One region of the Pseudoalteromonas sp. MB47 genome, then DNA from elsewhere that is predicted to be linked to it. Evidence: riboswitches for the same ligand, from Rfam matches in the RefSeq annotation. Region 1 holds a riboswitch; the other holds the start of a gene.

What was found. A riboswitch is a leader RNA that binds a small molecule or an ion and turns the genes downstream of it on or off. The one in region 1 is predicted to bind lysine.
Region 2: linked by a shared signal. The riboswitch ahead of dapA (4-hydroxy-tetrahydrodipicolinate synthase) and the one ahead of lysC (lysine-sensitive aspartokinase 3) in region 1 are both predicted to bind lysine.

The regions. Positions count from the first base shown of each region.
Region 1 is NZ_VFBD01000020.1:398,791-402,211, forward strand. Features, by position in the region: gene IMPJCBKJ_RS11340 (4'-phosphopantetheinyl transferase superfamily protein) at 1-77, shown strand, start outside; gene lysC (lysine-sensitive aspartokinase 3) at 54-1,433, opposite strand; lysine riboswitch at 1,515-1,687, opposite strand; gene nhaD (sodium:proton antiporter NhaD) at 1,776-3,026, opposite strand; gene IMPJCBKJ_RS11355 (hypothetical protein) at 3,175-3,421, shown strand, end outside.
Region 2 is NZ_VFBD01000023.1:10,839-14,259, reverse strand. Features, by position in the region: gene IMPJCBKJ_RS13120 (protein adenylyltransferase SelO family protein) at 1-620, opposite strand, end outside; gene IMPJCBKJ_RS13115 (DNA-3-methyladenine glycosylase I) at 629-1,324, opposite strand; lysine riboswitch at 1,508-1,704, shown strand; gene dapA (4-hydroxy-tetrahydrodipicolinate synthase) at 1,842-2,726, shown strand; gene IMPJCBKJ_RS13105 (2,3,4,5-tetrahydropyridine-2,6-dicarboxylate N-succinyltransferase) at 2,741-3,421, shown strand, end outside.

The DNA.
Region 1 (3,421 bases):
TTGTGGCACAAAAAAGCACTGACTGGCAGTGCTCTTTTATTAACTTTAATGACTTACGCCGCGACTTGGCTTTCTAATAGTCGGCTGTGAATAGCCTGCACGACTTCATCTGACTCACTTTGCTCAACTAAGAAACACAGGTTATGTTTACTTGCACCGTGGCAAATTAAACGAATATTAAAATCACTCAATACCTGCATTAAGTTCATTTCTTGCTGACGTAATTGAATCTCAGAACCAATTAAAGCCACCAGCGTTAAGTTATTCTCAACCGACACATGACAAAACTCAGAAAGCTTATCTAAACAAGCTTGATCAAGCTCAGGGCGTGATGCATTTGGTGCGTTATCTAAAGTGATTGCAACACTGATCTCGGAGGTAGTAACCAAATCAACCGAAATATTAAACTCACTTAAAATAGTGAATACACGCGCTAAGAAACCACTCGCTAGGAGCATTTCTGGGCTTTTAACCGTTAACAAAATTTGGTTTTTACGTTGTGTTACCGCACGAATACCTGGTTGCTGAGACTTTTCTTTTTCAATCCATGTACCACCTAATTGCGGCTCACGGCTTGAACCAACAAACACACTAATGTGGCTACGGCTTGCCGGTAAAATAGTAGCAGGATGCAGTACTTTTGCACCAAACGTTGCCATTTCTGCCGCTTCATCAAAGCTTAAGCGTGCAATTGGGCTTGCTTTAGCGCATAAACGCGGATCTGTACTGAAAATACCCACAACATCGGTCCAAATATGCACGCTTTTTGCGTTAATTGCTTCAGCGAGTAATGCAGCACTGTAATCTGAACCACCACGGCCTAAAGTGGTCGTTTGATTGTGCTCATTGCTACCAATAAAACCTTGAGTTACCACAACATGGTCATCAAGTAGCGGCACTAAATGCTCTTTAGCAGCCGCAGCGGTTGCTGCAACATTTGGGGTAGCTTTAGCAAATTGGCTATCTGTTTTTAGCACTTTACGTACATCAAAACGCACCGCATCAAGACCTTGACCGCGTAATACTTGAGTAAATAAATACGATGATAAACGCTCACCAAAGCTCAGTAGTTCATCTTGCTCAGCTACAGACTTAGCCCCGTCTGATGCTAGCTTTTGAAAAGTCTTAAGCGTTTCATTAAAGCCATGTGCTAAATCAGCATCAAGCGATAGCTCTGCCAAAATTGCTTCTTGAATGGCGACAACGCCAGTAATGTGCTCATCACGTTCAGCCGCACTCAAATCAGCTTTACACAATGCAACTAAATGGTTTGTCACGCCCGCACTGGCACTCACAGCAACTATACGTACTTGATTATCAGCACAAATGATTTCAGCGCAGCGGCTCATAGCATCAAAGTTAGCTACACTGGTGCCACCAAATTTTGCAACAACGTAATCTGATTTTCTGTTGGCGGCTAATTGGGTATTCATGTCGTCTCCTTTTGTGGAAAACTATCCACAGTAAATCAAGAAGAACTCGGCAAGGGGGTGCTTTGAAAATAAAGAGTAGTCCATGCCAGAAGCTCTCCACCTAGTTTGGTGACAGTTTTGAGGATTCAGCCCCATAAACCGAAAAATAACCGTGACGTCCGGTTAATTTTCTCGGCGAGTACTTCCCTCATTAATGGTCATTGGCGTTCGTCACCTCACATTAATTACCTAAGTATCGCACCTCTTCTGAATGTTAAGTTAACACCTGGTTAAAATAACAAAGCCTGCTGTTAAAAGCAGGCTTCGAAAGTTAACGTTTAGACGTCTAGCTGTCAAGTCGTTTTATGAAATTAAACTGCCCGCTAAGTGCGAACCGTAATAACCAACGGTATAAGCAATTAATAAATAAACCGACATTTTAAGATAGCTCATAAAGGTTAGTGCTTTTACCTTACTCATGGCAATAATACCTGCCGCAGAGCCGATTATAAGCATTGAGCCACCTACCCCAGTTGCGTAAGTAAACGACAACCATTGCTGAGGGCTCATCACAATATCAGCTTTTAAAAGTGCTGCAGTGAGAGGTACGTTATCTACCGCCGCTGATAATAGTCCCATCAAGTAGTTGGCATATTCCGGTGCCATCAACTCATATAAGTGAGTAAATTTAGCAAGCATGCCCACTTCTTTTAATGCACCAACCAGCAATAACACACCAACGAAGAACAATAAGGTGTCGTATTCAATTTCACGAATATAATCGATGATTTTTTTGTTTACGTCTTTTTTGCGCATTAAAAATTGCGCAACCAAAAACATAAGTGATAAACCAAATAAAAAGGTTAACAGCGGCGGCACACTATAAAGCACACTCAAAGTTAACGTGGCAATAATCGTCGAGAAGAAGATAACCGCAATGGTAATATCTGTCTTTTCGATACGACGGGCTGCTTGTTTTTCAAACACAACATTACCCGACATACCCACCGACAACATCGCCGCCAGCAGTGCAACACTTGTCAGTGCAGGGGCAATTAATAATAGTAGATTAGCAATGGTGACTTTTTCGTCTAAGAAAATCATCAAGGTTGTCACATCACCGGTGATCAACGACACCCCACCCGAGTTAACACTAAATACAATTAAGGTCGCATATTTTATTAATTTTTTAGGATCTAACTTAAGTGACATCACCACCGCAAGCGAGATTAAAGTTGCCGTTATGTTGTCTGAAATAGATGAAAATAGAAATGCAAAACCACCAATCAGAAACATCAGCTTTCGTTCACTGATTTGATTTGGCATAATTTTATGAACAATATTCTGGATAAAGCCTTTAGAGTTTAAATACGCTACAAAGGTCATCGCAGCCATTAAGAATAGCCACAAAGTCGCGATTTCTAATATGTTGTGATCCAGTTGATGTTGTATGGTTTCTGGGCTTTGCCCATGAATTGGAGAGATAAATAAGATAATCCAGCATAAAGTGCCAAAAAAAAGCGTCGTTTTGGCCTTGTTTACATGGATAATATCCTCTATAACGATAAGCAAAAATGCCACCGCTATCAGGGTTAGGATAAGTGGGGTTACCATGGTGTTTGAACAACCTTTATAATAATGTAAAAATTGTAAGTCGAGTGTTTCGGCGCGGATTCTAGCAGCATAGAAAGCATAAAACTATTCTCAATTACATAATTTACTACTAATCGCCAACACCAAAGTCTGAATTTACTGGAGCCTTATGATCCCAGCTAAAAAGTTATTAAATACCCTTACTGAACATTGGGGGGTGTTAGAACTGCTATTTAAACGTTTTAAGATGGCTGATTTCAGCTTGAAAGACGTACAAAATGCGATAAAACAAAAGCAGCCTTCATGGTCAAACGAACGCATTTATAAAGAAACAAACCGTTTATTGAATCAAGATATTATCATTCCACTGGCAAAATCATCACAGTTAGAAATAAACCGCGCGATCGCCGATTTTG
Region 2 (3,421 bases), on a different contig from region 1:
CTGCTAATGTAAGGAAAATGACAATTAATTGCGTAATCAACGAGCTTCTCTAGCCCTTCTATATCACCTTGTGTAGCTAAGTATTGAAATGAACCAACACGGATGTGACTTTGAGCTAGGCGAGTAACAACTGCCCCCGGGCGTGGTGGCTGACGATATACCGTTTCGCCAGTTGTAACCACAGCTAAACAGCGCGTAGTTGCGATGCCAAGCGCATGAAGTGCCTCACTCATAATGTACTCTCGAACAGCTGGACCAATGGCACAGCGACCATCACCACCGCGCGAGAACACTGTTGCTCCAGCGCCTTTTAGCTGCAAGTCCCACAATGTGCCATCTTTATCTGCAATAGCACCAAGTAAATGCGCTCTACCATCACCAAGACGCGGTGAAAAATGACCAAATTGATGACCTGAGTAACCAAGAGCAACCGGCGCAACGTCGTTATCTATCGTTGAACCAGATAGCAATTTAGCTAAAAATTCGCTGTCGTGTTTAATTGCGAAATTATCAGCTAGCTTGTCATTAAATAGCAGTAATTGCGGCTCGGCAACGGCGCTCGGCATATCCTTGATAGCAAGTAGTTCACTAATATCTGTGTATCGAGTTTGCAGTTTCATAACTGTCCTTAACGTGTTGCGACACCCACACGATTATCGCCTACACCATAGGCCACTAGTTGGCTTAGTGCCTGCAGGCTGTAACCGCTTTGCTGTTGTAATTCGTTGAAAAAATCTTGCGCTGCTTGCAGTGACTTTTTAGTTTGTAAGCCGCCATCTATCAACTCATGGGCACGCAAATAGGCTTCTACATCCCGAGAAAGTAAAAAAGTATCTTTACCAAGCGCTCGTAAAGCGTATGGGCCAGTATTTCCCCCTAAACGCGCACCATGCTTTTTAAGATAAGCCCACAAACCAATAATATTGTCAGTAGGCCAATCTGCAATAAATTGGCTAAAGCTGCCATGCTTCTCAGCAACTTCGTGGATCATGTACGCATTTTCTGGGATCGTTTGTACTTTTTTAAAATTACGAACAATTCGCTCATCACTGGCTTTTTGCTCGAGCATATCTGGCGGCATCATCAACAATTTTTCTACACTGAAATCCCAAAACACATCACGAAAACCAGCCCATTTATTATTGATAACAGACCAATAAAAACCGCTTTGAAAGACTTTACGCGTGAACTCTTCTAACCATAAATCGTCATGCATTTTAGCAATATCAGCATCGTCGAGCGGGTTTGATAACAGTGCTTGCAGCATTTCTTCACTGCCCTTTCGAGATACGGCTCGTTGATAAATATCGTTAAATTTTTCCATCATTTTTCCAATTGATTTGGTTAGCGCTAAGTGTACGTAAAAACACGGTTATACGTAACCATGTTGCAAATTCGGTCACTAAAAAACAAATTCCTCGCCTTGACACCTAGACGGCTAAAATGCTTTAATCGCTGCAAATACCCTATTTAACTATGTTGGCTTTAACCTTTAAAGCGAGCATAAAGGGCTGGAAGAGGTGCGTTATTCAGGTAGCGTATGGGAAGAGCACAGACTCTGTTGATCATACGTGAGGGGAATTAACGCCGAGAAGTAACACCGTTTGTGAGGTGCTTATTTCGGGCGACTGGGCTGAATCCCAGCGACTGTCACCAACAATAGCAAAGCGCTATTGATTAGTTTGGTGGAGAGCTTCTGGTCTTAGTATAATAAGGCCGTCGCGTCTTTATTATTTTAAGCCCATTCGCTCTTCGAATTATACCTTGTTCGAACGACGACATGCGGCTCCATTCAAATGTTCCCGCATAAACTCTTCGAATACCTTATAAGTTCGTGAGAGATGATCAACAATTTTGATTTAAACGACTATCCATTATGGACAGCGCTTGTCACGCCATTTTCTGAATCTGGCGAGGTCGATTACACGGCCCTTGAACAACTGGTCGCTGAGCAGCAAGATGCAAATAACGGCATTTTATTACTTGGCAGTACCGGTGAAGGACTGGCGCTTTCACTCAAAGAGCAACAAGCCATCGTGGAGCATGTTTGCCAATTAGCACCGAGTGTACCACTCATGGTTGCTGTGGGCGGCATGAACCTCAAGCAACAAGTTGCTTGGGTTGAATACTGCAACCAACTACCTATTCATGGCTATCTATTGGGCTCACCTCTGTATGCAAAACCTGGGGTAGTTGGCCAAACACATTGGTTTGAAAGCCTTCTTGATGCAAGTAATCACCCATGTATGCTGTATAACGTACCTGGACGCAGTGCAGTTGAGATTTCACCGCAGGTGATCAAAAACCTTGCTGACCACAAAAATCTTTGGGCTTTAAAAGAAGCCAGTGGCGACATTAGCAAATTTGAAGGCTTTAGAACGGCATCGCCAACACTGGCCATATTTAGTGGCGATGATGCTCTTATGCCGTATTTTGCTCAAGCAGGAGCAAAAGGTTTAGTTTCGGTTGCCGCGAATGCTTGGCCGAGTCAAACCCATGAGTTTGTTAAACGCAGTTTAAGTGGTCAATACCCAAATCTATTCACCGATTGGTCGCAAGCGATTCAAAGTTTATTCGCTGTGGCAAATCCAATCCCCGTAAAAGTACTGATGCACCTGCAAGGTAAAATAAATACCCCGCATTTACGTCCGCCGCTTACGCATTTAGAGCTTGAGCAAACAGACAGCATCACCCACGCAAACAACACAATTTTATCTTGGAACTAAAAACAGGTTTTATCATGAGCTGGTTAGAATTATTAAACAACTTAGAATCAGGCGCAGTTCGCGCGGCAACACAAGACGAGAACGGCAACTGGCACGCCAATGTTGAAGTTAAACAAGGCATTTTAGAAGCCTTTAAAAATGGCACAAACACTGAGTTCCCGGGTGGTTTTGTTGATAAGCACAACTTAGCTCCACAAGGCTTTGCAGCCGATGCTGGCGTGCGTATGGTACCAGGTGGTAGCAGTGTTCGTCGTGGCGCACACGTTGCTAAAGGCACCATTATCATGCCACCAGCATATGTAAATATTGGCGCGTTCATCGACGAAGGCACGATGGTCGACAGCCACGCATTAGTGGGTTCATGCGCACAAGTGGGTAAAAATGTTCATCTAAGTGCAGCAGTACAATTAGGTGGTGTGCTTGAGCCAATTGGTGCCAGCCCTGTGGTTATTGAAGATGACGCATTCATCGGTGCAGGCTGCGTTATTGTTGAAGGTGTGGTTGTGGAAAGAGGTGCTGTACTTGCGCCGGGTGTACGCTTATCGGCAACCATTCCTGTTTACGATTGCGTTAACGAGCGCCAGCTAGACAAAGGTGAAGCCATCCCAGAAAACGCGATTGTGATCCCTGGCTCTCGCCCAGCTTCAAATGCATGGGCTCGTGAACAAGGTCTTAGCATGTCGTGTGCATTGATC